DNA from 3 places in the Bacillus sp. J14TS2 genome. Region 3 is predicted to be linked to each of the others. Evidence: riboswitches for the same ligand, from Rfam matches in the RefSeq annotation. Region 3 holds a riboswitch; each other region holds the start of a gene.
The links. A riboswitch is a leader RNA that binds a small molecule or an ion and turns the genes downstream of it on or off. The one in region 3 is predicted to bind S-adenosylmethionine.
Positions count from the first base shown of each region.

Region 1 (10,068 bases), on a different contig from region 3:
CTCTTTCAGGGGTCGATGTAAGATTAATGATTCCAAATAAACCAGATCACGCTTTCGTCTATTGGGCGACCTATTCGAATGTCGGGGAATTACTAAAGACAGGGGCGAAAGTTTATATTTACGATAATGGATTTATTCATGCAAAAACGATTATTGCAGATGGTAAAATTGCCACAGTTGGTACGGCAAATATTGATGTTCGCAGCTTTAAATTAAACTTTGAAGTGAATGCCTTTTTATATGATCGAGCACTTGTCCAACAATTAGTCGATATCTTTCATGAGGATGTGAAGCATTCTCATGGATTAAGTTGGGAAGAATACCAAAATCGTTCCCTTTACATTCGCTTTAAGGAATCATTTTCTCGCTTGTTATCACCGATCTTGTAGAGGATGGTCAAAGGCGATAACCTGTCGCAACGCCTTTGTGACCTCCTTATTGTAGGTCATTGTAAAAATGGCGCTGCGAGCTAAAGGATCTTCGACTGAGTACCGGCACGTCCTGTGTTGAACGTCGACGTCATCACATCCTATGAAAGTTCGTTGGCAGGGAAAGGACCTCCCGCTAAAATCGCCCACGTCCTGTGGACAACACGGAAGTCAGTATATCATCTACAAGTCCGTCTCGAACTTTCGACATACAGGACGTACTAGTGTCGGATGTTTGCGATTGACGCCGACTTGGTCCTTTTTGAACATGCATTTATAAGGCGATATTTGTCTTTGGAAAGTGAGGGATGATTCATTAAGTGGTATACCATTGGTACATTAACGATTCCCGCTTCTTGGATTGCGATTGTCGGTGCCTGCATACTCACAGCAGCAGGCCTATATCTCTATAAAAAGAGGATAACAGCAGAGTGGTATGGAAATGCTGTTTTTATATGGCTGGTAACATGGAAGTTCAGTGTCCTTCTCTTCCAATTTCCGATGATATGGGCTCACCCCTTATCTATTTTATACTTTAATGGCGGTGTGAAAGGATACTGGCTTGGTTTTGCAGTAACAATTTTTTATACATTACATAAGGTTAGACTTCGGAATTTGCAAGTGGTGAATATGTATCAAGCTTGGATTTGCTCCATGATTGTATATGAGGTACTCCAGGCTATTTTGGATCAAGGCTCTTTCCTATGGATGGGAATGCAATTATTCATCGGTGGAGTATTCATATTATTCGTGTCGAATAAAAATCAGTTATTATGGAAAGAACAATTACTGATTCTTTATACAGCTGTGCAGGCGATATTTTATTCCCTTCATCACTCTTTACTATCCATTCCAATGGTCACTTATTTCCTCATGGCTATAATCTTAGTGATAGCTCTGCGAAAATGGGAGGTTTCATCATGACGAAGAAAATATTTGGCTTTAGTCTTTTAGCGATTTTAGCAGGGGTTTTAGTCATTAATATTGTCCAAGAAACACAAGCGAAGAAAGAAGTGGAAGAAACTCAAGAACAAGTTCTCCAGCTGAGGCTGGAGGCTGCCACCGAAACATCCAATGGCGTTTATTCGGAAGGCTTAGCCGAAGGGGATATTCCACCTGATTTTGAATTAGAAACATTAGCTGGTGAAAAGTTCAAACTATCTGGCCTACATGGAAAGAAAGTATTATTGAATTTTTGGGCAAGCTGGTGTGGTCCATGTAAAGCAGAAATGCCCCATATGGAGAAATTTTATCAAGAAAAAGTGGAAGAATTAGGTGTAGAAGTGATTGCTGTGAATCTTACTTCCGGTGAACGTGTTGGTAATAAGCGAGAAAAAGTTGAAAAGTTTGTCAAGGAGTATGGATTGCATTTCCCTATTCTGTTAGATGAAAAGGGAGAAGTGGGCGATAAATACCAGGTTATCTCTATTCCGACAAGTTACTTTATCAATTCCAATGGATTAATAGCGAAAAGTATTATCGGTCCTATGGACGAAGAAATGATGGAAAGGCTTGTAAAAGATTTAAAATAGACAATTAACAACAAATAATGGATATATTATTTGAAAATAAGGTTGACTTCTTTGAGAATAATAGACTATACTTGATGTTAATAACAGTGAATCGTAATACTCTTATCAAGAGTGGCGGAGGGATAGGCCCTGCGATGCCCAGCAACCTTCAGAGGAATTATTCTGAAAAGGTGCTAATTCCTACAGACTGCATGGTCTGAGAGATAAGGAGCGGAAATACAATCAAACCCTCTTCTTATCAGAAGGGGGTTTTTTGACTAGTGTTAGCGATAAGGATGATATCATTAAGGAGGATGAGAGGGAATGTCACAAGAACAATATAAACCAGAAACCTTATTATTGCACGGAGGACAAGAGCCAGATGAAACAGGAGCACGCGCTGTTCCAGTACATAGAACAACCTCTTATGTGTTTAAAGATTCGGAGTATGCGCAAAAGGTATTTGGATTAGAAGTACCGGGAAATATCTATACAAGGATTACCAACCCAACGGTTGATGTATTTGAAAAAAGAGTCGCTTTGCTTGAAGGGGGTACGGCCGCTGTTGGTCTATCATCTGGAATGGCAGCCATTGCTTTTTCGATTTTGAATATTACACGTGCTGGTGATGAAATTGTTGCGGCCACGGATCTATATGGAGGTACGTATAATCTATTTGCTGTGACACTGCCAAAATATGGAATTAATGTGAAGTTTGTAGATCCGAAAGATCCGGAAAATTTTCGCAAAGCAATTACGCCTAAAACGAAAGCACTTTTTGGTGAGATTATCGGAAATCCAAGCTTGCATATTTTTGATGTGGAAGCTGTGGCAAATATTGCGCATGAAAATGAGATTCCACTTATTGTTGACAGTACTTTTGCTACACCTTATCTTTGTAAGCCAATTGAGTGGGGAGCGGATATTGTCATCCATTCTGCAACAAAATGGATTGGCGGCCATGGAACGGTAATCGGTGGGGTTGCTGTCGATGCAGGAAAGTTTGATTGGAATAACGAGAAATTCCCTGATTTTGTAGAACCGGATGAAACATACAATGGGCTTCGTTATGGGATTGATGTACCTAATGCTGCCTTTGCAACAAAATTACGTGTGCAATTACTACGTGATTTTGGACCATGCTTAAGCCCAGATAATGCTTTCCAATTATTACAAGGGTTAGAAACATTACATTTGAGAATTGATAAACATATAGAAAATGCAAAAGCCGTAGCAGAATTTTTAGAGAATCATGAAGCGATTGAGTGGGTATCATATCCAGGCTTAGAAAATCACCCATCCAATGAACTAGCACAAAAATATCTACCAAAAGGTGCTGGCTCAATTATCGTATTTGGTATTAAAGGTGGAAGAGAAGCAGGAAGACAAACCATCGACCATGTGAAATTATTTTCCCATGTTGCGAATGTCGGAGATGCAAAATCATTAATTATCCATCCTGCTTCCACAACGCATCAACAATTAAGTGCAGAAGAGTTAAAGGTTGTTGGGGTAAAGGAAGAATTAATTCGTATCTCGGTTGGTCTTGAAGCTGTTGAAGATATTATAGCTGATCTTAATCAAGCGATCGGAAAAGCCGTAGAAAAAGTGTCTGTAAAGTAAGGCAAAGAAAGCTAGGAGGCTGGCGCCATGCGTTTCAGTCTCCTTTTTTTAAATGACATCCATGAATAAGGGGGAGAAATAGGTGCGAATCATTAAAGCAGCACTATTAGGGCTTGGCACAGTTGGAGCCGGCGTTTATGAGGTTATATGTAATCAGCAAGAAAAATTAAAGGAGCTTATTGGAGCCGAAGTGCAGGTAGTAGCGGTGCTGATTCAAGATGAAAAGAAAGAGCGGGAAGTAGCAGAAGATGTTATGGTAACAAATAATATTGAAGAAATTTTAGCAATTCCAGGGCTTGATGTCCTCTTTGAGTCGATTGTCGGTGCTGAACCAGCGCATCATTACCTGGATGAAGCCATTAAGCATGGATGCCATATTATTACAGCCAATAAAGAAATGTTTGCTAAACACGGAGAAGGTTTATTGGAAAAGTCGCGAGAAAACAATGTTCAAATTGGCTACGAAGCGACCGTTGCAGCCGGGGTTCCCGTTATCCGCACCATTCAACAGCAACTACAATTGAATAAAATTGAGCGGGTTCAAGCATTGCTAAATGGTACCTCTAATTTTATTTTAACGGAAATGAGACAGAAACAACTTCCGTTTGCCGAAGTGTTAAAAACAGCTCAATCCCTTGGCTTTGCCGAAGCTGATCCAACGAATGATGTAGAGGGAATCGATGCTTTCTATAAAATTATGATTTTGAGTCAGTTGATCTACGGGAAGCAACCACCGTGGAAAACAGTTGAGCTCCAAGGAATAGCAAGCCTTTCACAAGATAAGATTTCTAATTCTAACGGCCGTTTTAAGCATATTGCAGAGTTGGAAAAGGTAGGAGATCGTATCCAGGCGTTTGTTCGTCCTGTTGAAATCGATAGCGGGCATCCTTTATATTCTGTTGAAGGTGTAGATAATGCAGTCGTGCTGGAAACTTCCTTGGCTGGAAAAATCATGATCCAAGGACCGGGAGCGGGGAGTAAACCAACAGCTAGCGCTATGTTAGAAGATTTTATTAGTATTTTTCAAAGTAATAAAGCAGCTGTCCTAAATTAGTTATAACTTGTCCCCTCATCGCATAGGATTTATAGAGGCTATTCATAAAGGAGAATGGATGAAGAGATAAACGGCTAAAATGGATAAACGGTTAAGTTCGCGTCGTCCTGGCAGCAGGCTTAAAACGCAGCGTCCTGTTGCTTCGCCTGCCACTAGTACGTCCCTGTCTTCGCAACACCGTTTTGACCGTCGTGTGGGCCTCCGTCCGCATGTCTTCGCCGTTTTGACCAACATCCTGTTGGCCTAATTGCGGTGAGGAGGAAACGTATGAAGAAAAGGTGGCTGGTTATCATTTCCGTTTGTTCATTCCTTTTAGGAGCAAGCGGTATATATGCGAGTATGGTGTGGATTCTTCCGAATTGGCAAGAGACACAAGGGAGTCAAGAAGCAAAAACGGGGCAGATACTACCAGCTATGGAAAAAGTAGCAGAAGCCTATGAGTTAATCCAACAGGCTTATGTAGAAGAAGTAGATACGAAGAAATTAACCCAAGGTGCGATTCAAGGAATGGTTGCGACATTGCAAGATCCCTATTCTGTGTATATGGATGAAGAAACCGCAGAAAGATTTAATGAGAGTATGGATTCTAGCTTTAATGGAATCGGAGCTCAAATTGCCATTCAAGAAGGAAAGCTTGTGATTATTTCCCCAATAAAAAATTCCCCCGCTGAAAAGGCAGGGCTAAAAGCAAAGGATCAAATTATTAGGATTGATGGGGACCCTGTTGATGGGTTGGATTTATACGAAGCATCGAGTAAAATTCGTGGAAAAAAAGGAACAACGGTGACACTGGATATAACGAGGACTGGTGTATCTAAGGCGCTCACATACGAGATTGCCAGAGACGAAGTCCCAATTTTGACCGTTTTTTCCGAGGTGAAAGAGAGTGGCGGAAAGAAATTTGGCTATGTTGAGATCACTTCTTTTGCGGAGGCAACAGCGAGAGACTTTGAGGCAGAATTGAAGGAACTGGAAGCGGAAAAGATTGATGGCCTTGTGATTGATGTACGGGGAAATCCGGGTGGTATGTTAATTAGTGTACAAGAAATCCTGACTCAATTAGTGACAGGGGATAAACCCTATGTTCAAATCGAGGAGCGTTCAGGTAAAAAGCAAACCTATTATTCGGAATTGAAACAGCAGAAAAACTACCCTATTACTGTACTTATGGATGAAGGCAGCGCCTCTGCATCAGAAATTCTGGTGGCCGCTTTAAATGAAGTCAATGGTACAACCTTGATCGGTACAAAAACTTTCGGCAAGGGGACAGTGCAGCAACCAATTCCTTTGGAAGCTGGAGGTAATTTAAAATTAACGATGGCGAAATGGTTAACCCCTGATGGGAACTGGATACATGGTAAAGGGGTTAAACCTACGATTGAGGTTCAGCAGCCAGCCTATTTTAATGTACATGCCATTGAATACAAGGAACCATTCAAAATAAATATGAATGATGAAAATATTAAATTTGCTCAAGAGATGTTGAAAGGATTAGGATTCTCTCCAGGCAGAATCGATGGTTATTTTGATGAACAAACGGAAAAAGCTGTGAGAGCCTTTCAATCGGTCGAGGAACTGCCAGTAACAGGGGAAATTGATGATCAGACAGTAGCAAAATTAGAAGGAAAAATTGCTTCTTTTATAAAAGATGAGAAAAATGATATTCAATTGCAAGTTGCTTTAAAATCCTTACAAAAAAATAAATGATGAATGAACATATTTTCAGTTGAAACGGATGTTCAAAAGAGATAGGCTAGACATTTTTGAAAATTTCAGATGTCTAGCCATATTTTTATTCTTTTTCTTCTAATGTCTGGTAAAATAGAAGTTATAGTGCGTGTTCAAAAAGGAGGATAAAAAGGACCAAGTCGGCTAAAGGTGCTGACGTCCTGTCAGCAACACCGACACTAGTACATCCTGTACGTCGAAAGTTCGAGGCGGCGCAGTTTCGAGCAGCGGAATGTATGCATTTAGATACATGAGCAGTACAGAAACAAGCCAACGAAGAAATTCGCAGTGTCATTTTTACCGGACTGTTTGAACATTCTTTTATATTAATGTTCGGAAGGGATGTGGAGGGACTTGGAATGGACCATAGAAGTTGCTAAAGGGATAGGGCGAATGTTACTTCATCCTATTTTCTATTTCTCAATAATATGGGTGGTATTGGCGGGGTTCTGGAGAATAAAGCGAGAACGACGTGATTTTCATATGAAAGTACATACTATTTTTCTTGAGCTGAGACATTTATTTCCTGTGGGGATACTCGTTGGAATACTTCTATCCATTGTATCTATTTTGCTAGGTTTGACCTTTCCGTTACAACTGCTATTAATAGTAGCGGTTGCTACGATTGTATTAACTATTATTGGAAATGCTAGATTGCTATCAGCTGCTTTCACGATTGGCATCCCTTTACTACTAGTAAGCTCATTGTCTCTATTTTCCATTGAATGGGACTTCCTTGATTCGTTGGATTCGAATTATCTGCTTGGCGCATCTGTTATGTTGGGCTTATTAATGGTTGCTGAAGGGATGCTCATGATAAAAAATGGGTTGAAGGATGTCTCACCTAAATTACGGACAAGCCGTAGAGGGTTAACAGTAGGGGCTTTGCAAACAAAAAGATTTTGGCTTCTTCCTACTTTTCTTTTTCTTCCTTCTGGTGCCTTAACATTGCCTTTTGATTGGTGGCCTGTTATATCGTCTGGATCTGAGGGATATTCTCTTGTGCTACTGCCATTTTTGCTCGGTTTTCAACAGCAGATTCAAACGGAATTGCCTGGTGCTGCTGTTAAGCGAATGGGGAAAAATGTTTTTGGCCTTGGCTTGCTTGTTCTCATCGTAGGAATTGTGAGTGTTTTCCTCTTACCTGCATATGCTGCAATTACGACATCGGTATTTGCTCTAATAGGAAGAGTTTGGCTTGTTTACCGACACCGTATAAGGGAAAATAACAATCCGTACTACTATGCTCCAAGAAATTCTGGTGTTATGGTTTTGGACGTGCTGCCCAATTCTCCAGCTGAGAAAATGGGACTCAAAACAGGCGAAGTTATTCAAACCTGTAACAAAGTAAATGTTAATAGTCAGGAAGAAATGTATCAGGCTTTATCAAAAAATCGAGCATATTGTAAATTAGAAGTGTTTGATCATAATAATGAAATCCGGATTGTTCAAGGAGCTTTATATGAGGGAGATCACCATGAACTCGGCATTCTTTTCATAGAAAATCAGAAATTTGGTCAGCCTGATCAGGTTGGTTAAGGAGAAAAGCACAGGGTCTTTTTTGAAAGATGAGTCCATTTCATAATTATGGATCAAAAGATAAAACACGAATGTTATAGTGATTCAAATGCCTATTGTAAACTTTGCACCAGTTGATTGGAGCGGAAGGCGGCTACTCCTCGGGGATAAGCGTGATAGGTGAGAACCCGCAGGAGCAAGTCCATCGGCGTTGCGACGTACAGGATGTACTAGTGCAGATGAAGGAAGCGACAGGACGTTGCGAACTTAGCGATCCTCTGCATAAATAACCTGAGGCAAAGCTTGTCGCCGATAGGCGGTAGTCTTGCGCTTTTCTTAACATCCTCTATAACAGAAAATAACGGAAAAGTTCACGAAGAAGACATTGTTTTGTAACGGAATGTTAGTTTACCTACCTTCCAGGGGTATGATAGGATTAACAAAGGAATTGAAGTGATGTTTCCCTACAGTGGAAAATATTTGTTTTCATTGGTGGTCTAACCCCCATATTGACAATTCTCTAGTTACTGTGAGAAGGGAATATCGTGAACTAAAAGGGGGAGAACCCCCATTTCTTTACTAGAAAAAACCTGGAGAGGTGCCAAATGAATAATAAGAAATTAATGATCATTACGATTGCGGTCGTTGTGATTGCCGTCGCTGCTATTATCATTTTGAATCAGAAACTGGATCAAGCAGATCAAGAAAATGCGCCAAAAGTCGAACACCCCAATATTGATAATCAACCTACTATGGGAGAGGCAGACGCTCCGGTTTCTATCGTGGAATTTGGTGATTATAAATGTCCAAGCTGTAAAGCGTGGTCTGAAAGAGTATTACCGCAGCTTGAAGAGGATTATATCGATACTGGACAGGCGAAGCTATCTTATATAAATGTTCTATTCCACGGAGAGGAATCTGTTCGCGCGGCATTAGCTTCAGAGGCTGTTTTCAAGCAAGATCCTGAAAACTTTTGGGCATTCCATGAATCTCTATTCGCGGCACAGCCTGCAACTGAACAACATGATGAACAATGGGTGACAAATGAATCTTTAGTAGAAATTGCTCAAGAAACAGCACCTAATGTTGAATTAGATATAGACCAATTTGACCAAGAGATTGAAAAGTATAATGAGGAACAGCCAATAGAATCACCAGAGGTCAATCTTGATAATCAGTTGAGAATAAAGCATAATATTGAATCGACTCCAACTGTTATCATCAATGGTGTCGTTGTAAAGGATCCGTTTGATTATAAATCTATTGCAAATCTCATTGAAAAAGGATTGGAGTAAGAGGATGAAGAATACCAAGTCGAGCTTTCAGGATTATCTTCTTTATTTTGCTTGGATTGTATCGCTTGTCGCCACATTAGGGAGTCTTTATTTTAGTGAAATCAAAGGCTTTATCCCCTGTGAGTTTTGCTGGTATCAAAGAATCCTTATGTATCCTTTAGTTGTGATCATTGGGATCGCCGTATTTGAGCAGAATAGAAATATAAAAAAATACGTGCTGCCTTTTTCCATTATTGGAATCGGGGTATCCTTTTATCATTACTTAATTCAAAAGGTTCCTGGGCTAGCGGCTGTGAAACCATGTGTTGGTGGAGTTCCCTGTAATGGTCAATATATTAACTGGCTGGGATTCATCACCATCCCATTTTTAGCCCTGATTGCCTTTATTCTCATTACCGTTTTTATGTTGTTGCTTCGTAGAACAAAAGATTAAGCTTATATTCATTGCAAAGGAAAAGAGGGAAGTGCTTTTTTGGCATTTCCCTTTTTTTGCAATTAACGTATGAACAGCGATTGAGTTTTTTAAAATAGATTTGCTTGCCTTACTCCTTTTTATCTTCGGAATGTTCTTCCACCGCTTCTTCTTGGTTTCTTCCCCAAAAGAAATTCCAAGGGTCTCGATGATGAGGGGGCTTACCCTGCCCTTCTTCTTTTATTTCTACATTTTTTGCGTGAATAACGAGATTTTCCACATGTATTTCTTTCGGCTTCTTTTCGTGTTCATGGGACATGTCCATCCTCCTTTCTAAATGACGATTTCGCTTTATCCTATTCAGATTTTGGGAAGGTGTATAGGCAAAAATATAGATCGACGAATGTTTTGTACATGACAATAGTGTATAACTTTGGAAAAAGAAGGGATTCCATTATTTTTAACGTGGAATCCCTTCTTTGCATATACGTTAAAAGAA
Region 1 covers NZ_BORE01000003.1:303,149-313,216, forward strand. The annotation lists gene cls (cardiolipin synthase) at 1-389, shown strand, start outside; gene KI375_RS06255 (hypothetical protein) at 975-1,352, shown strand; gene KI375_RS06260 (peroxiredoxin family protein) at 1,349-1,960, shown strand; SAM riboswitch class I at 2,060-2,170, shown strand; gene KI375_RS06265 (O-acetylhomoserine aminocarboxypropyltransferase/cysteine synthase family protein) at 2,264-3,562, shown strand; gene KI375_RS06270 (homoserine dehydrogenase) at 3,645-4,616, shown strand; gene KI375_RS06275 (S41 family peptidase) at 4,884-6,323, shown strand; gene KI375_RS06280 (PDZ domain-containing protein) at 6,699-7,883, shown strand; gene KI375_RS06285 (thioredoxin domain-containing protein) at 8,468-9,157, shown strand; gene KI375_RS06290 (disulfide oxidoreductase) at 9,162-9,590, shown strand; gene KI375_RS06295 (hypothetical protein) at 9,700-9,888, opposite strand; gene KI375_RS06300 (hypothetical protein) at 10,060-10,068, opposite strand, start outside.
Region 1: another riboswitch for S-adenosylmethionine. It lies ahead of KI375_RS06265 (O-acetylhomoserine aminocarboxypropyltransferase/cysteine synthase family protein); the one in region 3 lies ahead of KI375_RS03305 (bifunctional homocysteine S-methyltransferase/methylenetetrahydrofolate reductase).

Region 2 (10,068 bases), on a different contig from region 3:
GAGTCACTTCAGCGAGCTTTACTTTTTCTAACGAATCTTTTTGCGAACAACTGGTTAAGACGAAGGCTGTTAGAAAAGCCATTACAATCACAAAGCCAAATTTCACCATTGCCTTCATGGGGTTTCCTCCTCGGTGCTTAGGATTTTACAGAATTGCTGCCTGAAGATAACTTCAAGAGTTATCATCCAGCTCCAGCGTCCAGCGACTAGCAAATTTACGTTTGCTGATTGAGTAAGTCAACATCGGATCGTTTTCACTGTGTTTCCCTTATCTTGTCAGAAACCTATAAATTTGTACGCCAATAAACGGGCGCTTATGCTGTTGTTCTTGCTTTGGAAACTATAAAATTGTCGTTTGTGGATAAGTTGCTTATCTTACAATTGGTGTCTAGCTCCAGGCGCCATCGGCTCGAGGTCAAATAACCTGAGCCAATGAAAGGCAAAGAACGCCTTTCTTTGTCTCAGAACATTTGCTTGTCGCCGATAGGCGGGCGCCTTGCGCTTTTCTTGTGTGTGCATCCAATTTAGAATTATTATATGAGAATCAGGAAATTGTGTGATAGCCTAGAGGAAAGCAAAATTTAAGGAGCGAAGATCGATGCGACAAGATGGACAAATCCTGGAAAAACAAATATTTCCTTCACCAAACCCGCAAGTAAAATTATATTTGGTTACCTATTTGTCAGAAGGTCTAAGAATAAAAGGTCTATTAGCGGAGCCAAAGCAAGTGGGAGAGTATGAAGGATTCCTTTATTTACGGGGCGGGATCAAGAATGTTGGGATGGTGAGACCAGCAAGAATTGCCCAATTTGCTTCAGAAGGTTTTATAGTCTTTGCCCCTTTTTACCGAGGAAACCGTGGGGGCGAGGGGAATGAAGATTTTGCCGGTAAAGATCGCCATGACGCTTTTTCCGGCTTTATGTTATTACAGATGCATCCCCGTGTTTTGGCCAAACGCATTCATATTTTTGGCTTTTCGCGAGGAGGTGTGATGGCACTGCTAACAGGATTGGAATATGATCATGCTGCTTCAGTGGTAACATGGGGAGGAGTATCTGATGTGGCCTTAACTTATGTAGAGCGGATTGATATGAGAAGGATGATGAAAAGAGTGATTGGTGGTTCACCTAAGACCTCTCAAGAAGAATATCAATGGCGCACACCGCTATATGAAATGGAAGCAATGAAACCGCCTGTTTTAATTATTCATGGCAACCTTGATGACAATGTGACGATCGAGCATGCACACCGCTTAGAAAAAAGACTACAGACATTGGGAAAAAAAGTGGAAACCTGGTATTTTGAGCACTATACTCATTATTTTCCACCAGCGATCAATCGGAAAATTGTAAAAGATCTTTGCTATTGGATGAAACAACAGAGTAATCACGATATAATATAAATATAATCATTTAATATTTGAAATGGGGGATTGTCATGGGAATGCCCTTGGAACTAAATACAATGATCATCACAAAAGGAAAAGAGAGTAGACAACAGGATAATCAATTTATTTTAAAAAAAGCCGGATATCGCCTGTATCCAATTGATATCCCCATTGAGGTAAGGCATACGATCGAAAGTGACTACCGAGCCACTGCCAAGATAAAAAAGGTTGAGTGGGAGGAGAATCAAACGATTATTACTTATCAGCTGCTTGCCTTACATTCCAGTAATTAAAATTTGAAACGTCCATTGTGAATGAGCAGTGGACGTTTTCTGTTTAATAAATTCCTCAAGGATGAAAAAAATCTTCACTTGACCCTTAGCGAATTTTGCGTTATGATTTTACATTGAACGGATACTCTTATCCTGAGATGGTGGAGGGAACAGGCCCTGTGAAACCCAGCAACCTACTGCGAATCAATTGATTTTCCGCAGCAAGGTGCTAACCTGGTGCAAGGCAATGGCCTTGGACGATAAGAGTGAAAGGCTCGGATAAGAAATTAACCTTTCCTCTATTTTTATACGGGAAAGGTTTTTCGTTTTTTTAGAGAGAGAAGCAGTATAAAAATCTCCTTAGGACCTGGGGAATGTAGATGTTATCTAGTTCTATGTGCTAGGCACTTTTCTTAGGAGATTATTTTGGAGGAGGAACATAGATGTCAAAAAACCGACGCTTATTTACTTCGGAATCGGTCACAGAGGGACATCCAGACAAAATTTGTGATCAGATTTCCGATTCTATTTTAGATGAACTGTTAGCGGATGATCCCAATGCTCGTGTAGCCTGTGAAACTTCGGTCACGACTGGCCTTGTATTAGTAGCAGGAGAAATTACGACAACCACGTATGTAGATATACCAAAAATTGTCAGAGAGACATTAAAAGAAATTGGCTACACACGTGCGAAATATGGATTTGATGCAGAAACTTGTGCGGTGATGACGGCGATTGATGAACAATCTGCTGATATTGCTTCAGGAGTGAACACGGCATTAGAAGCTAGAGAAGGAAACATGACGGAAGCAGAAATCGAAGCGATTGGTGCAGGAGACCAAGGGTTAATGTTCGGTTTTGCCTGCAACGAAACGGAAGAATTAATGCCTCTTCCCATCTCATTAGCTCATCGAATTTCAAGAAAACTAGCAGAAGTAAGAAAAGAAAAAGTCCTTCCTTATTTGCGACCAGATGGGAAAACTCAAGTAACGGTTGAATATGATGAAACGGGGAATCCTGTACGCATTGATACGATTGTTATTTCGACTCAACATCACCCAGATATTGAGCTTGCGCAAATTCAAGAAGATATGAAAAACTGTGTGATTGCTCCTGTTGTTCCGGAAAACTTATTGGATGAAGAAACAAAGTATTTCATTAATCCAACAGGGCGATTTGTGATTGGCGGGCCACAAGGGGATGCTGGGTTAACAGGAAGAAAAATTATTGTTGATACATACGGAGGTTATGCACGCCATGGAGGAGGAGCTTTCTCGGGGAAAGATCCAACAAAAGTGGATCGTTCCGCAGCCTATGCGGCCCGTTATGTAGCCAAAAATATTGTCGCTGCAGGATTAGCGGATAAATGTGAAGTGCAATTAGCATATGCGATTGGAGTGGCTCAACCTGTTTCTATCTCTGTTGATACATTTGGAACAGGCACCGTATCCGAAGAAACTCTCGTTGCCGCGATCCGTGCTCATTTTGATTTGCGTCCCGCTGGCATTATCAAGATGTTAGATCTTAGACGCCCTATTTATAAACAAACTGCCGCATACGGCCATTTTGGACGAGTTGATCTTGACCTACCTTGGGAAAGAACAGATCGAGCAGAAGAACTTTTAAAAGCAGTACAATAAAGTGAAACTTCATTCAGTGGGGGCTTCCATCTCCCACTGATTTATCGGTCCTTTCCGGGCAGTTTATCACCTATTTATGCTTCGCCGTATTCTCTAAAGGGTGATATGAGGAATACTGCCCGTTAATCCGAGATAAATATACATGTTTACAAAGATTTAGGTAAAAATAACAGAGCCAAGATTTGCTCTGTTATTTTTACGGATATACTGACAAAAATTCGGATTAAATGCTAAAATAGAAGCATTGGGTACGAGTACTAGTTGTTGAAAATAGAGGAGTGTCGAAACATGTGCGGTTTTATCGGTTGTGTCCATGATCATCCAACATCAGCTAAAAATCCTGATCAAGAGCTTTTTCATCAAATGAATACGATCATTACCCATCGTGGACCAGATGATGAAGGCTATTTTGAAGATGAACATGTTCAATTTGGTTTTCGCAGACTAAGCATCATTGATATTGAAAGTGGAAAACAGCCGCTTTCTTATGAAAATGACCGCTATTGGATTATTTTTAATGGAGAAATCTATAATTATGTGGAATTACGGGAAGAACTGGTCCAAGCTGGATTTACGTTCGAAACGGATTCTGATACAGAGGTGTTAATTGCGCTTTTCAGTCAATTAGGCGCAAAAGCAGTAGAAAAGCTGCGAGGAATGTTTGCATTCCTTATTTGGGATAAAAAAGAACAATCTTTATTTGGAGCTCGTGATCAATTTGGAATTAAGCCATTCTTTTATAAAGAAGATGGTCCCAAAACATTTTTTGCTTCAGAGAAAAAGAGTATTTTACTGGCGCTTGAGAAGAATGAATTGAATCATGATTCTTTGCAGCAATATTTAACTTATCAATTTGTACCTGAACCTGAAACGATGACAAAAGGGATTAAGAAATTAGAACCCGGTCATTATTTTATAAAAAAAGTGAATCAGCCCATTAGCATTCAACGCTACTGGAAAGCTCATTTCCAACCTGTACAAAAAGCTGAAACGGAATTTATTCAGGAAATTAAGGATGTGCTCTTTGATTCGGTCAATGTGCATATGCGTAGTGATGTTCCCGTTGGTTCTTTTCTTTCAGGTGGTATTGACTCAACGTTTATTGTTTCGATTGCAAAATTATATAACCCAAAAATCAAAACTTTTTCCGTTGGTTTTGAGCGGAATGGCTTTAGTGAAATTGATGTAGCTAAAGAAACAGCAGATAAATTAGGTGTTGAAAACATCAGCTATGTGATTACACCGGAAGAATATATGAAAGAATTACCGAAGATCATGTGGTATATGGACGACCCATTGGCAGACCCCGCTTGTGTGCCGCTTTATTTCGTGGCAAGAGAAGCACGAAAGCATGTCACAGTTGTGCTTTCAGGGGAAGGCTCAGATGAATTATTTGGTGGTTATAATATTTATCGAGAACCTCAATCTTTAGAAGTATTTAATAAAATTCCTAAAGTTGGAAAAACGATTTTACGCGCATTAGCGAATGTGCTTCCAGAAGGGGTAAAAGGGAAAAGCTTCATTGAACGTGGCGTGACTCCAATGGAGGAAAGATATATTGGCAACGCAAAAATGTTTGATGAAAGTGAAAAACGCCGTTTGTTAAAACAATACAATGATCAGTTGGATTATCGCGATATTACGCGCCCGCTGTATCAAGATACGGTCGGCTATGATCCGGTCGATCGCATGCAATTTGTCGATATTCATACATGGATGCGCGGCGATATTTTATTAAAAGCAGACAAAATGACCATGGCTCATTCATTGGAATTGCGGGTGCCATTTCTTGACAAAGAAGTATTCAATGTTGCATCAAGAATTCCAACTAGCTTAAAAACAGCGGAAGGCACAACAAAATATGTATTGCGCAAAGCCGCAGAGGGCGTTATTCCTGACCATGTTTTGAATCGCAAAAAATTAGGTTTCCCAGTCCCAATTCGTCACTGGTTAAAAGATGAAATGTATGATTGGGCAAAAGAAATTATTCGCAACAGTGATACTGATTATATTTTAGATAAGCAATACGTATTAAATTTACTAGAGGATCATTGCCAAGGAAAAATGGATTACAGCCGTAAAATCTGGACTGTCCTTGTCTTCATGGTTTGGCATGCGGTCTATATGGAGGAACAATACGATTTTGGGAAAGAACTAGCTGTGGCCCATTCGTAACAGAAGAGCTAAGGTGCCTTGCCTTGGCTCTTTTTTTAATAAAGGGGGGTATGATGTTTTATGGAGTCAATGGAGATTCACATGCTACCATGTCATGCGAGTAGCAATATCGCGGATATGGAGCTTATCACAAATATCGTTAACCGTGTGTATGGTGGGGCAGAGGAGAGCCTTTGGAAGGATGAGGCAGCCCGTATAACAGTGGAGGAGATAGCGGAATATACAAGTAATGGTGAAATCGCTGTCGCTCGATCCATGGAGCAAATTATTGGTTGTGTCCGAGTTACGCGGATTGATCAAGAGATAGGAGAATTAGGAGTGCTGGCAGTTGATGATAAGTACCAAGGAACTGGCATAGGACGAGAACTTATCCGTTTTGCAGAAAAGAAATGCCGAGAAGAAGGGCATTATAAGATGCAGCTTGAATTGTTAGTTCCAGAAGAAGGCTCTCACCCATCTAAAGTAAAGCTAGCAAAATGGTATACACGTATTGGCTATCAGATGATTCGTACCGAAAGTTTTGCTGCTTCGTTTCCGAAGTTAGCACAGATGCTAGCGATTCCTTGCAAGTTAGTCATTTTTCACAAGGAACTAAGAAAACCAAGCAGAAGCCTTGAGGCATCAACAAATTGATGAAATACCAACATCATGAAACATGAACAAACGATCAAAATCCCGACTAGCATAAGGAATCAAAGTGACTTTGGGAATGTTTGTTCCTGTTTTGTGGTAATTTTTGCAAAAATATGATAATCTAAAACTAGCAACCGAATATTGTGAGGGTGGTTGGTTGTCACTCTTCTTTCCATCTCTAGGAAAGGAGGTGATCGCCATGGAAACATTTCTTGAATTTCTAAGAGAGGCTCTGAAGGGGATTGTGCGAGCAGTAAGCGCACACATTTTTAAAAGGACCGTTCTAGAAAAAGAGAAAACCACCCTACGCCGTCGCAAGCAAAAGGGTGATTCTCAGAAGTAAAACATTTTGACAACCACCACCCTGACGGTAGAGGTTGTGGGAGAAGTGTTCGCCACTTCTCCTTTATTATTATATTCTTATTATACATGAATTAAACCTTAAATGGAAGGGATAGTTGCGTGCTCCTACTAGGTGCGTGTACCCGTTTTAGAGGAGGAACGAAGTTGAAGCAAACCATTCAGATCCAAGCACTAAAATATCCTGATATCCCTCACTATGAATGGGAAGGTGAGCTTGTAAAGCAAACATCTGAATATATCATAGTTTTATGCAAACAGGGGAGAAAACTAAAACATTATACAAGAAATCAGACATTTATTATGGACAATACATCCATTGAAGTTTTCTCCTTAAAAGAGGGATTTACGGCAGCAATGGAAATTGAGGGTGAACAGATCACATCCTATTATTGCAATGTCGCATTGCCTTCAGAGTTTGAGAATAACCAAATTCGTTTTATTGACTTAGATTTGGATTTGATAAAGAAGCGGCAGGAAGATTGGCAAGTGGTAGATGAAGATGAATTTGAAGAGAACAGTGTGAAATATCACTATACACCCGAACTAAAGAAACGAGCTTTACATGAATTGGAAGAGCTTAAACGTAAGGTGGCTAGCAAAGAATTTCCATTTAATTCTGGGGTTATAAAGCTGTTATCGACGGTATAAAAACTTGTGCTCTCTTTTAATCGCAACGATATACTAGGAGGTGGGTCTATGATTAAAGAACTGGATAAAACAGTGTTTGGCAGATGTAAGGGTTTATTAAATAACAAGAGACAAATAGAGGCACTGGCTGTAATTGAAGGTACCAATCCCGGTCGCGTATTTGTCGATGATTTAACGATTCCCACTTCAGGTATGATTTGGTTAGGAAATAATGATGGATTCTTTTTAATTGGAAATGAGGAAAATAGAGAGTTCAATAATGTATTAAACCATTTTATAGATGATGTGATCATCCCTGAAGCAAAAAAAGTGGGATTAGACTGTTTTGAGGGAATTGGTATTCATGAACGGTGGAATAAGACGATAGAGCATGTTTTTAAAGGTCGTAAGCTAGAAAGCTGGATGCAAAAAGCATATACTTTACATGCAAATGGTAATTTGAATATCCGTGAGCCGGTAATTGATAAGAGATATGAAACGGTAAGAATTAATCAGAGCTTTTTTGAAAATTGCAGTTCCATGAAGAATATTGAATTCCTAAATTCCAAGATTTTAGAGTCCTGGTCGTCGATCAGTGACTTCCTGAATAAAGGAATAGGGTATTGTATTTTATATGATAATGAAATTGTCAGTGTCTGTTTCTCGGGATTTGTCGCTGAGAATATTCACAGTATTTATATTGAAACACTTGTAGCCCACCAAGGACGGAAATTAGCTCAAAAGGTAGCCCGATTATTTATTCAAGATTGTTTGGAGAAGAATATCCTCCCTTACTGGGAATGTATGGAAGAAAACAAAGCATCGATTACAATTGCTGAAAGTATCGGATTTAAAAATACATACAACTATAAAGGATATGCCTTCCCGTTCTAGTCATTGCAAAGAAATAGAAAGTGCGTATCTTTTAGAAGATGTTTCGAAAGTATAAAAAAGCAAAATATTTAAAAGGAGGCAGATATTATGTGTAGCCCTATTTTAAAAGAGATCGGAACGGTATTCATTCCTGTTAGTAACATCGAGAAAGCAAGAGATTGGTACTGCGATATTTTGGGATTAAAGGCGGAAGGTGATATACAGTTTGGTCATCTTTATGTTATATCGATGAATGGAACAGGGATTGTGTTAGACAGCAAAATTTATGCAAAGGATAAAATATTTAAAACCCCGGCGTTTCATTTTAACACAGAAGATATTGAGGAAGCGTTTCAATTTATGAAGAATAAGGGAGTCAACTTGATTACCAATATTGAACATGGTCACTATTTTAATTTTAAAGATCCGGATGGAAATATATTAATGGTTTGCAAGTGTTAATGTGGATATTTTGTTTTGTAAAAACTGTATGGAAATGGTTATAGCCTGTAGCACGTATTCAAGGTCATATAGAATACGTGCTACATAGCTTTTGTTGGACCATCATTTTCAATAAAAGACCATTAGCTAGCATCCCGCTTAGCGAAACTTCGTAAACCATAGATCAATAAAACAACGATTGAGCCAATTACAAGCGTATAAAATAAGAAATAAGATTGAATTGGTGATTCATCTTCTGGTGACATGGCTAGCATTGGTTGTGTCCAAGGATAAAACTGCCCTAAAGGTGTGCTGGCAACAATGATAGCTGGAAGGGTAAAAATAATACTAACAGCTAATGGTATACCAAAGGTTCTAGCCCTTATCGATATAATAAGTTGTAGTAGAATCAATGGTAAGCACGCTATAATCCCTTTTATCATAAACACAAATATAGTCATAACTGGAAGATTGCCTTCTACTCCTTTTACATAACCAAATCCTATAAAGAAGATCAATAGGATTAGCATTGTGATAACGATCATTTTTACCACTGTTAGAAATTTTCCTAAAAAGATGTCTGAATGTTTGATCGGTAAGGCTAATAGTTGTTTCCATCCACCTCCAACATGTTCACTCCTACAAACAAGGGCTGCATATATGCCAACTAAGATTGGTAATACAAATGGTCCCATAAACAAGGCTACTTGTGTCCATGCTTCAATCCAAGCATTATCTCCTGGCTGCATAAACAGGTCATAGTTTTTAAAGAAATTAATATAAGCTAGGAACACACCTAATAAGGGGCCTATCAAGTAAAGCAGCCATAACTTGGAGCGTTTTAACTTTAACTGTTCAACATATAAGATATTTTGCAAAATAATCTCTCCTTACTGGACATTGCGTTTAGAAAAATGCTTAGAACCGATAAATAATAGGATTATCCCTACGATCAAATTAATGACGAGGTAGGCGGAAAAATCTGAGTTATAGCCGATCCCCTCATACTGTAATATCACTGTTGATGATTGGACCGGATAAGCTAATGGGAACCACCTAGTCGTTTGAGCAGCTGCTAAAAAAAGCCCCATAATAGCTGAAATAGATCCAATCAGAATCGAAAAAGCCTGATTTTTAACAGTTATGGATAACCAAAATTGAAAAGCCATAATAGGTAATACTGTCAATAACATACCGTAACAATCGCCTAGCAATAGTCCCCAAGGAATGTTTCCCTCAAATGCTAGTATTTTTCCTAGTAACACCAGGCCAAGTAGAAAAATAGTAGTGGAAAGGAATAGATTCAGTGTTAGCCAAATAAATTTACTCAAATAAATTTTCCCTCTTGATAGGGGCATGGAAAGTGTTTGTTTCCAGCCATTTGCTTGATGTTCAATATTGGCTATCACCGATGCAGCAAGGGTAGCAGCTAATGGAAAACCAAGCCCGAATAATAAGCTATTGTCATACAATAAATACATCCACATAGAATCAGCGCCGAACATTTCCGCTTGTTTTTCCACAAACTCAGCACGATAAGTAAAATTCACTAACTCATATGCCAAGATAAGTAATGGAACCAATAACACAATGACTAATAAAGATGAACGTTTTAATTTTATTTGATCAGCCCATAATATTTTTTTCATAAGCTTCC
Region 2 covers NZ_BORE01000011.1:130,247-140,314, reverse strand. The annotation lists gene KI375_RS17585 (ABC transporter substrate-binding protein) at 1-82, opposite strand, end outside; gene KI375_RS17580 (alpha/beta hydrolase family protein) at 599-1,402, shown strand; gene KI375_RS17575 (DUF2584 domain-containing protein) at 1,438-1,680, shown strand; SAM riboswitch class I at 1,805-1,926, shown strand; gene metK (methionine adenosyltransferase) at 2,103-3,299, shown strand; gene asnB (asparagine synthase (glutamine-hydrolyzing)) at 3,588-5,474, shown strand; gene KI375_RS17560 (GNAT family N-acetyltransferase) at 5,535-6,107, shown strand; gene KI375_RS17555 (hypothetical protein) at 6,307-6,450, shown strand; gene KI375_RS17550 (DUF402 domain-containing protein) at 6,615-7,118, shown strand; gene KI375_RS17545 (GNAT family N-acetyltransferase) at 7,167-7,991, shown strand; gene KI375_RS17540 (VOC family protein) at 8,079-8,432, shown strand; gene KI375_RS17535 (ABC transporter permease) at 8,555-9,289, opposite strand; gene KI375_RS17530 (ABC transporter permease) at 9,302-10,060, opposite strand; gene KI375_RS17525 (ABC transporter ATP-binding protein) at 10,057-10,068, opposite strand, start outside.
Region 2: another riboswitch for S-adenosylmethionine. It lies ahead of metK (methionine adenosyltransferase); the one in region 3 lies ahead of KI375_RS03305 (bifunctional homocysteine S-methyltransferase/methylenetetrahydrofolate reductase).

Region 3 (10,068 bases):
AAGGTTTGAATGATCAGTGGCATTTTACACTCTTTATTCAAAATGGCCGAATTAAGGACTGGGAACATTATAAATTGATGACAGGCTTAAGGAAAATAGCTGAAATTCACACAGGGGATTTTCGCTTGACTCCTAATCAAAACTTAATCATTGGAAACATATCAGAAGCTTTAAAACCGAAAATCGAAGCGCTTATTCAACAATATGGATTAACTGACGGAGAGCATCATACCGCTTTACGTAGAAATTCGATGGCTTGTGTTGCTTTTCCAACATGTGGCCTTGCGATGGCAGAATCGGAACGCTATTTACCTTCCTTGCTTGATAAAATTGACTTATTATTAGATAAGGCAGGGCTCCGTGAAGAGGAAATCGTCATTCGTATGTCTGGCTGCCCCAATGGTTGCTCAAGACCAGCATTAGCAGAAATTGGTTTTGTAGGAAAGGCCCCAGGAAAATATAACGTCTATTTAGGGGGCGGTTTTACAGGAGATCGTTTAAATAAACTGTACCGCGAAAATATTGGGGAGAAGGAAATATTAAGTGAATTAGAGCCAATCATAAGTCATTTTGCGAAGGAACGTAAAGAAAAAGAACGATTTGGCGACTTTGTCATTCGTTTAGGATATGTAAAAGAGGTCCACTCAGGGCTTGATTTTCATGATTAACAAGAAAAGCGCAAGGCGCCCGCCTATCGGCGACAAGCAAATGTTCTGAGACAAAGAAAGGCGTTCTTTGCCTTTCATTGGCTCAGGTTATTTGACCTCGAGCCGATGGCGCCTGGAGCTAGACACCAACTGCAAGGTAAGCTACTTATCCACTAGCTCCAATTTTATAATTCCTTAAACCAGAACAAAAGCACAAGCGCCTTGATCTAGGAAGAAAGGCTAAATTCACGCCGTCCTAACGGCAGACTCAAACCGCGATGTCCTGTCGCTTCGTCTGCACCAGTACGTCCTGTACGTTGCAACGCTGTTCTGACCTACATCCTGATGGCCTCCGACAAGCAAATGTTCTTGAACTTAGGAAGGGGCTTTTTTCCTTCATTGGCTCAAGTTATTTGCCTCGAGGAGCTACGCTAAAATTTTATAAATTGCTGGTAAGTAGAAAAATTTCAAAAAAAACTAATTTTCTCTTGTTTTTTAAACCAACTAACCTTATAATGTTTATAGAATTAAAAATTAATTCTAACACGTGAGTGAAACAAGAAAATTAAATAAAGATTTCATTCTTATCAAGAGAGGTCGAGGGAATGGCCCTAAGACGCCTCAGCAACCACCATTTTATGGAAAGGTGCTAAATCCACAAGTTGGAAACAACTTGAAAGATAAGAAGAATCCTTTTTATAAAAAAGGGCCTTCTTCTTATCGGAGTAGGCTCTTTTTGTTTGGAAGAATAGGGTAAGCAGATTGCTCTCTCTATGTCGATTTGTATGCGACCAAAAAGAGCCACCACTCTAAATAGTTTTCCAAAATATATAGGGAGGGTAGTTTATTGGGATTATTAGAACGTCTCAAAAAGGAAATTTTAATCGGGGATGGCGCTGCAGGAACACTGTTATATTCCTATGGGATTGATCGCTGTTTTGATCAATTAAATCTTACACACCCTAATGAAGTATTGCAGTTGCATCAAGCCTATGTTGAAGCTGGTGCTGACGTAATCCAAACGAATACGTACAGTGCTAATTATTTGAAACTCTCAAGATATGGATTAGAAGAGGAAGTAACGAAGATAAACAGAGCTGCTGTTCGTCTTGCGAAACAAGCAGCAAGTAAAGAAACATTTGTACTAGGAACCATTGGGGGGGTTCATGGAGCTGGATTACATTCTAGTGAAACAGAGGAAATAAAACGCGGTTTTCGAGAACAACTATATGCATTGCTGCTTGAGGGTGTAGATGGCCTTATCTTAGAAACGTATTATGATTTAGAAGAAATAAAAACCGTTTTAAAAATAGCTCGTGATGAAACGAATGTACCGATCATAGCAAACGTCACAATGCATGAACCTGGCGTACTGCAAAATGGAACACCACTTGAAGAGGCATTAAAACAGCTTGATGATTTAGGTGCCGATGTTGTTGGGATCAATTGCCGTCTCGGTCCTTATCATATGGTCAGAGCCTTAGAGTCTGTTCCGCTTTCAAAATCGGCTTATTTAGCAGCCTATCCAAATGCAAGCTTGCCAGAATATGAAGATGGGAAGTTTATGTACAAAACCGAACCAACTTATTTCACAGAATTTGTTCGACGCTTCCGTGATCAAGGTGTTCGATTAATTGGAGGGTGTTGTGGAACAACGCCAGAGCATATCCAAGCTTTGGTCAAAGGACGCCAACATTTAGTGCCGCTTGAAGAGAAGCAGGTAATCAAACAAAAGCCGATTTTTATCCAAGACCAGCAGGTTGAAAAGGCACCATCTTTATTTGAAAAAATTCAAACAGATCGATCCGTTATTGTGGAATTAGATACGCCAAAGCACCTAGATACAAAACCCTTTTTTAGAGGAGCACACGCCTTAAAAGAAGCTGGGGTGGATGGGTTGACATTAGCTGATAATTCATTAGCATCTCCCAGAATATGTAATGCAACAATGGCGTCTCTAGTTAAAAAGGAAGTTGATCTAAATTCATTGGTTCATGTGACTTGTCGGGACCGGAATTTAATCGGTTTACAATCACATCTTATGGGGCTACATACAGCAGGAATTCGTGATATATTGGCCATTACTGGTGACCCGACTAAAATTGGTGACTTTCCTGGAGCAACATCTGTCTATGATGCAACCTCTTTTGAATTAATCAAGCTGATCAAACAATTTAATGAAGGCATTTCTTTTTCGGGAAAATCGCTTAAACAAAAGACTCAATTCCATGTTGCAGCTGCTTTTAATCCGAATGTTCGTAATCTTGGGAAATCAGTTGAGCGTATGGAGAAAAAAGTACAGTATGGTGCCGATTATTTTTTAACGCAGCCAATCTTTTCTCCAGAAAAAATGATAGAAGTAGGGGAAGCAACCAAACATATGACAGCTCCTATTTATATCGGCATTATGCCACTTGTTTCAGCCAGAAATGCAGAATTCTTGCATAACGAAGTGCCTGGTATCAAGCTTCCGGACAATATTAGAGACAGAATGGCTAAAACAGAAGGAGATCCACAGAGAGCCAAACAAGAAGGGCTTGCCATTGCAAAAGAATTAATTGATGTCGCCTATGATTACTTTAAGGGATTCTATTTAATTACTCCATTTATTCAATACGAATTATCTGTTGAATTAGCAACCTATATTCAAGAAAAAACGCAAAATGTTGAAATACTACATTAAAGAGGTTGTTCAAAAAGCACAACAAATGTCGGCGTTGCTAACAGAACGTCAGCGCTTTTAGCCGACTTGGTCCTTTTTTGAACACGCATTTAAAAAACAAACAGGAAGGAAGATTGACATGACACAAATAAATTCATCTAATATTGGCTATCCGAGAATTGGGGAGCAGCGTGAATGGAAAAAGGCATTAGAAAAATATTGGAATGGAGGTATTTCCCAACAAGAGTTATTAGACACCACGAAGGAGATCCGTTTGAATGGGCTTAGAAAGCAAAAGGAATCAGGGATTGACTTAATTCCAGTGGGAGATTTCTCTTTATATGATCATGTATTGGACACAGCACTTATGTTTGGTATTGTACCTCAACGTTTTCAAAATAGTGGTTTATCAGCTTCTTCATTAGACACATACTTTGCTATCGCGAGAGGAACAAAGGAAGCATATGCTTCAGAGATGACGAAATGGTTCAATACGAATTATCATTATATCGTACCAGAATTTGATAATGCAAAACCGATTTTGGTAGAAAATCGCCCACTTCATTTCTATAAAGAAGCAAAAGAGGAATTAGGGATTAAAGGGAAACCAGTCATTCTTGGACCAATTTCCTTTTTGAAGCTTGGTAAGGGGTATAAAGAAACAGAATTCAACACCCTGTTAGAGGAATTACTCCCTTTATATATTCAAATTTTGAAAGAGTTAGAGGCAGAGGGGGTAGAATGGGTACAAATCGATGAACCTATTTTCGTAACAGAGTTAGCTGAACAAGAAATTCCTCTTATTAAACAGACATATCAGGCGATCGCGGATGCTGTGCCGAATCTAAACATTGCCTTGCAAACATATTTTGAGTCAATTCATCATTACGAAGAGTTGATTAATCTCCCTGTTGCTGGTTTTGGACTCGATTTTGTCCACGGGGATACATTAGAAGTCATTCGTCAATTTGGTTTTCCACAAGATAAGGTGCTATTTGCTGGTGTTATTGATGGAAGAAACGTTTGGCGAAAAGATTTAGAGCAAACATGGGGTGTTTTAGAAATCATTCAACAAATTGTCGAGAAAGACCGGATCATTCTTCAGCCATCATGCTCATTGCTACATGTACCGATAACCAAGGAACTAGAAAAAACTTTAGACCCCATCATTAAAGCAGGTTTGTCGTTTGCGGATGAAAAGTTAACAGAAATTGCGATACTTTCCGATGGACTTAAAAATGGTAAAGAGAAAATTAGTCAAGAAATCAATGAAAGTACGATAGCGATTCAAAGATTAAACCAGTCTGATTATCGTGGGGATGCACAGAGTTACGCTAATTTGGAACAAGGACAAGTAGACCGAATATCTCCATTCTCAGAAAGAATTGTAGAGCAACAGGAGGCATTACAACTTCCTTTATTACCAACTACGACAATCGGCAGCTTGCCACAAACTGCTGAAGTTCGTAAAGAAAGATTACGTTGGAGAAAAGGCGATCTACCCACCGCAGACTACGAGCAATTTATTGAGAAAGAAACAAAGAAATGGATTGAAATTCAAGAAGATATTGGCCTTGATGTATTAGTCCACGGTGAATTTGAGCGTACGGATATGGTAGAGTATTTTGGCGAAAAGTTAAATGGTTTTCAAGTGACAAAATTTGGTTGGGTACAGTCCTATGGGTCGCGTTGTGTTAAACCTCCACTTATTTTCGGAGATGTTTCCTTCGAAAATCCAATGACTGTCAAAGAAAGTGTCTACGCACAATCATTGACAGATAAGCATGTAAAAGGAATGCTAACAGGTCCTGTTACAATTTTGAATTGGTCATTTGCGCGTGATGATATTTCTGAATTTGAGGTACTAAATCAGATCGCTATTGCCCTCCGTGCGGAAATTGAAGAATTAGAAGCAAATAATATCACGATCATTCAGGTGGATGAACCAGCCTTGCGCGAGGGACTTCCATTAAAGAGAATAAATTGGGAAGCCTATCTAAATCACGCTGTTCATGCTTTTAGACTAGCAACAGCAACCGTAAAAAATAGCACGCAAATTCATACACATATGTGCTATTCCAGTTTTGGCGATATTTATGATGCGATCAATCGTCTAGACGCTGATGTGATTTCGATTGAAACATCTAGAAGCCACGGAGAAATCATTTCGACATTTGAAGAAAATACGTATGATAAGGAAATTGGCTTAGGTGTTTACGATATTCATAGTCCACGTGTACCGGCTAAAGAAGAGTTAAAAAATAATGTGTATCGAGCTCTTGCCACGATCCCAGTGAAGCAATTTTGGATTAATCCAGACTGCGGCCTAAAAACAAGAAAAGAAGAAGAAACCATCGCTGCTTTAAAAGTTATGGTGGAGGTGGCAAAGGAAATCAGAGAAGAACAGCTTCAAGCCCTGAAAAATTAAGGACACCATTGTTAAAAAGCCGCATTCCTTTAGCGAATGCGGCTTTCTTTTTGTGGAATGTTTCTCAGAGATTAGCAGTCTCGCTTTATAGCTCAACTTTTGAAAAAGGTAAAAATAGTTTTACACCTCTTCGGTTTTTTGGAATCCACTTCATATCTAAAATAAGATGGCTTGCATAAGCTCCTGTACAAACAAACATCAGTCCTTCTAGGAGGACTTCTCTCTCCATGTAATGGCCCAATGCAGCAAAATAGAACAGACCTAAAAGGGAGTGAGTCAGCGAACGATGTGGCAAAAGAGAAGCGATCCCAATATAGATCCCAAACATGATCATCCATACGCTACTATAATAGAAACCGAGCACCCCAACCAGTATACCTGTTAAGGTTAACATCCATTTTTGCCTCATAAAAAGGGGCGGGAAAATGAGGAAGCCAGATCCTAGTAAAATTCCTTGTTGCTTTGACCAATATGTATTGGGGCTTAAAAAACTCGAGGACATCAAATATAGACCAATGAACCCGAGAACAAGAATTGCCCATTTTTTATTAATTGATAGCTTTCTAGCTAAAACACCTGAAACATCTAAATCTGGCACCAAGCCAGAAAATCCTCCCAAAAGGGTAAAGGAAGCCGTTGTCACCAAGTCAACATGGGTATACTGGGCAACGCCAAATCCGATCAAAGCTCCCGCGATAAAATGTGTTTTTCCGTCCATGATACTCTGTCCTTTCTAAAAGAATAAAATTTTGCTAGTGTTAGGATCCAGCTTTAGCGCCTAGTCCCGAGAGGCTCGTAGGATTCGAATCCAACGGCGCGAATTTAGTTTTCTTCCTATACTAGGGCGCTTGCGCTTTTCTTCACGATCTTCTCATTATAACAAGCCGATCACTTGTTTGATAGAGAGAAAAATGTCACAATAAAAATATTATGTTTAAGAGAGTGTTCAAAAAGTCCGGTAAAATTTAAACTTTAAAGGGGTAAAAACAATGAAACTTGTATCTTGGAATGTAAATGGATTACGAGCGTGTGTCCGTAAAGGATTTTTGGATTTTTTCCATGAGGTCGATGCGGATATTTTTTGTGTGCAGGAGACGAAATTGCAAGCAGGGCAAATCGAATTAGATTTAGATGGTTATCATCAATATTGGAATTACGCACGTAAAAAGGGGTATTCTGGAACAGCTGTTTTTACAAAAATCGAACCTCTTTCCGTTAAATATGGAGTAGGTGAGGCAGAGGAAGAAGAGGAAGGGCGCATTATTACACTTGAATTCGAAGATTTTTTCCTTGTTAATGTGTATACGCCCAATTCACAAAGAGACTTGGCTAGACTTCCTTATCGTCTACAATGGGAAGAGAGGATGCGATTATATCTTTTACAATTAGATCAAATTAAGCCACTAATTCTTTGTGGGGATTTAAATGTGGCTCATAGAGAAATAGATTTGCGGAATGCTAAATCAAATCAGGGAAATTCTGGTTTCACTGTAGAAGAACGAGGAAAAATGACCCTTTTTCTTGAGGATGGATTTATTGATACATTTCGTTATTTTTACCCAGATCAAACAGAGGCCTATACCTGGTGGTCCTACATGAACAAAGTAAGGGAAAGAAATATCGGCTGGAGAATTGATTATTTTATTACATCTGAAAGATTAAAAACGAGCCTTGTAGATGCTCAGATTCATTGTGATATTATGGGGAGCGATCATTGTCCTATTATGTTGGAGATAGATTGATGAATAAAAAAACAGTACTGATTACAGGGGCGTCAAGTGGTTTTGGATTGATCACGACAATCGCGTTAGCAAAGAGAAATTTCCATGTTCTGGCAACCATGAGGGATTTGAAAAACAAGGATAACATAATAAAGTTATGTAAACAAGAAGGCGTGAAAGATAGCTCTATTGAGTTTTTTTCATTAGATATTACGGATTCTCAATCCATACAAAAGCTTAGCTCTTTTCTCTCCGATCTGCCTTCTATTGATGTTCTCATTAATAATGCTGGTTTTGCCTTAGGTGGATTTGCTGAAGAAATCAGTTTGCGCGAATATAAAGAGCAATTTGAAACGAATTTTTTTGGTACGATTGCAGTTACACAAGCAGTTCTCCCTTATATGCGTAAACAAGGAAATGGAAAGATTATAAATATGAGCAGCATTTCTGGGAAAATAGCTTTTCCTGGACTGTCTCCTTATGTAGCCTCAAAACATGCCCTTGAAGGTTGGTCAGAAAGCCTAAGATTAGAAGTTAAATCATTTGGAATTGATGTTGCTCTTATTGAACCTGGCTCTTTTCAAACAAATATTTGGACAAAGGGAAAGAGAGTAGCTCAATCATCTTTGCTTTCTACATCTCCCTATGTGTCTATGATGACAGCGCTTGAAGCTGAACTGGAAAGTGGGAGTTCAAGCTATGGTGATCCACGCAATGTCGCTCTCCTGATTGTAAATCTTTGTACAAAACAAAAACTGAATAAATTTCGCTATCCAATTGGAAAAGGTGTAAAAGGATTATTACTTATGAAGCAACTAATCTCATGGCGCTTATGGGAAAAGCTCGTATTCATTAAATTAAAGCGTTGAAGCTATTACGCTAACGATCAATATTTTATTTGAAAATACTGAAAATAGTTGTTATATTGTAGAGAAATAGAGGTAACTTTATTTCTTATGGAAAAATGAGAGGGAGAGTGAAATGGAAATAAAATTTAATAAACAGGAAGAATTGTTTTCATTTTATGATGGGAAAGGAGAAGCAATTAACCGTAAAACGGAGGTTCGCTTTGATCCGCTGACAAGTGAAACATCGCGAATTATCTTTGATGCCGGACTTTCCGTCACACCAACTGATTATTCTGAAGCTGCCAAACTGACAGGAGGAGAGAACTGCCCGTTCTGTCCAGAGAACATTTTTACAATGACGCCCGTTTTTCCTAAAAACATTGCTGATAAAGGACGGATTATCCAAGGAGATGCGATCGTTTTTCCAAACTTGTTTCCTTACAGTCAACAGAATGGTGTTGTCTTATTCTCGGGTCAACACTATGTTCAATTACACGAGTTCACGACTGATATGATTAAGAATGCTTTTTTGGCTGCCCAACTTTATATTGGAAAAATAGCTAAAACAGATCCTGCTATAAAATATGCATCGATAAATTGGAATTATTTACCTCATTCAGGAGGGAGTATTCTTCATCCGCATTTACATGTGATTGCTTCAAAAGTAGCAACGAATTATCAGCGACAGGTGAATAATGCAGTCCAAGCCTTTAGGCAAGTGAATGATTGCGATTATTTTGAAAAGCTAAGTAGCCTTGAGAAGGAATTAGGAGAAAGATGGATTGGAGAAACTGGCGAGATAGCATGGATGCACGCCTTTGCACCAAAAGGGCATAATGATTTTCTAGCGATATTCCAAAATAAACAATCGATGTTTGACATATCGGAACAGGATTGGAGCGATTTTGCAACTGGACTTAAATTGGTTTTCAAAGTGTTTGCAGAACAGGGATTTACCAGCTTTAATTTGCTAACACAACTATCAATCGATCCAAACGGGCTGCAAACTCCCCATGTTCGAATCATTCCTCGATTTACTCTGGGAGGACTAAATACAAGTGATATCAATTATTTTCAAGTGTTACATCAAGAACCATTAAGCTATAAATATCCAGAGGATATTGCCGAGAAAGCACGAAAATATTTCAATAGGTAGCCTTGATATGACCAACCCCTTGTAGGGCGATGTAACTCCATTGGTTTTATGAGGAAGAATGTGCAAATGTCTATTAAACTTTCTAGGAATTGTTCAAGCATCGATTTAGATGCTTGTTTTTTTATGCGTAAATAAAATTATACTAAAAAAGTATTCCAGAAAAACTTTTAAAGGTGGACGACTGCAGTTTTTATAGTGTTCGACTCAAATTGTTAGGACCTGGTACTAATAGTTAGAAGCGGTATTAGTACCAGGTGCAAGGTTTTTGGGAAATAACCCTGCCGCCCCCTTATATTTATTCATTTTTAACAGTAAAACGGTGTGTATATTTATACATCTTCTATTAAGACAAGACAGAACGTGTCATTTCAGCTATAATTTCAGTGATATTTAACTGAAATTGCTTGTATGATAAAATAGACAAGTTTTTAATCTTTAGGAGTGTTCATATGGATAATTGGATTATTACGATTATGGAAGAGTACGGTTATGTTGGCATTCTCTTTTTAATTACGATAGAAAATATTTTTCCACCAATCCCTTCTGAAGTAATCCTTACCTTTGGTGGGTTTATGACCACCACATCCAGTTTAAGCTTGATGGGGG
Region 3 covers NZ_BORE01000002.1:144,571-154,638, forward strand. The annotation lists gene cysI (assimilatory sulfite reductase (NADPH) hemoprotein subunit) at 1-668, shown strand, start outside; SAM riboswitch class I at 1,229-1,334, shown strand; gene KI375_RS03305 (bifunctional homocysteine S-methyltransferase/methylenetetrahydrofolate reductase) at 1,495-3,330, shown strand; gene metE (5-methyltetrahydropteroyltriglutamate--homocysteine S-methyltransferase) at 3,449-5,737, shown strand; gene KI375_RS03315 (metal-dependent hydrolase) at 5,823-6,455, opposite strand; gene KI375_RS03320 (exodeoxyribonuclease III) at 6,727-7,479, shown strand; gene KI375_RS03325 (SDR family oxidoreductase) at 7,479-8,327, shown strand; gene KI375_RS03330 (hypothetical protein) at 8,440-9,462, shown strand; gene KI375_RS03335 (DedA family protein) at 9,912-10,068, shown strand, end outside.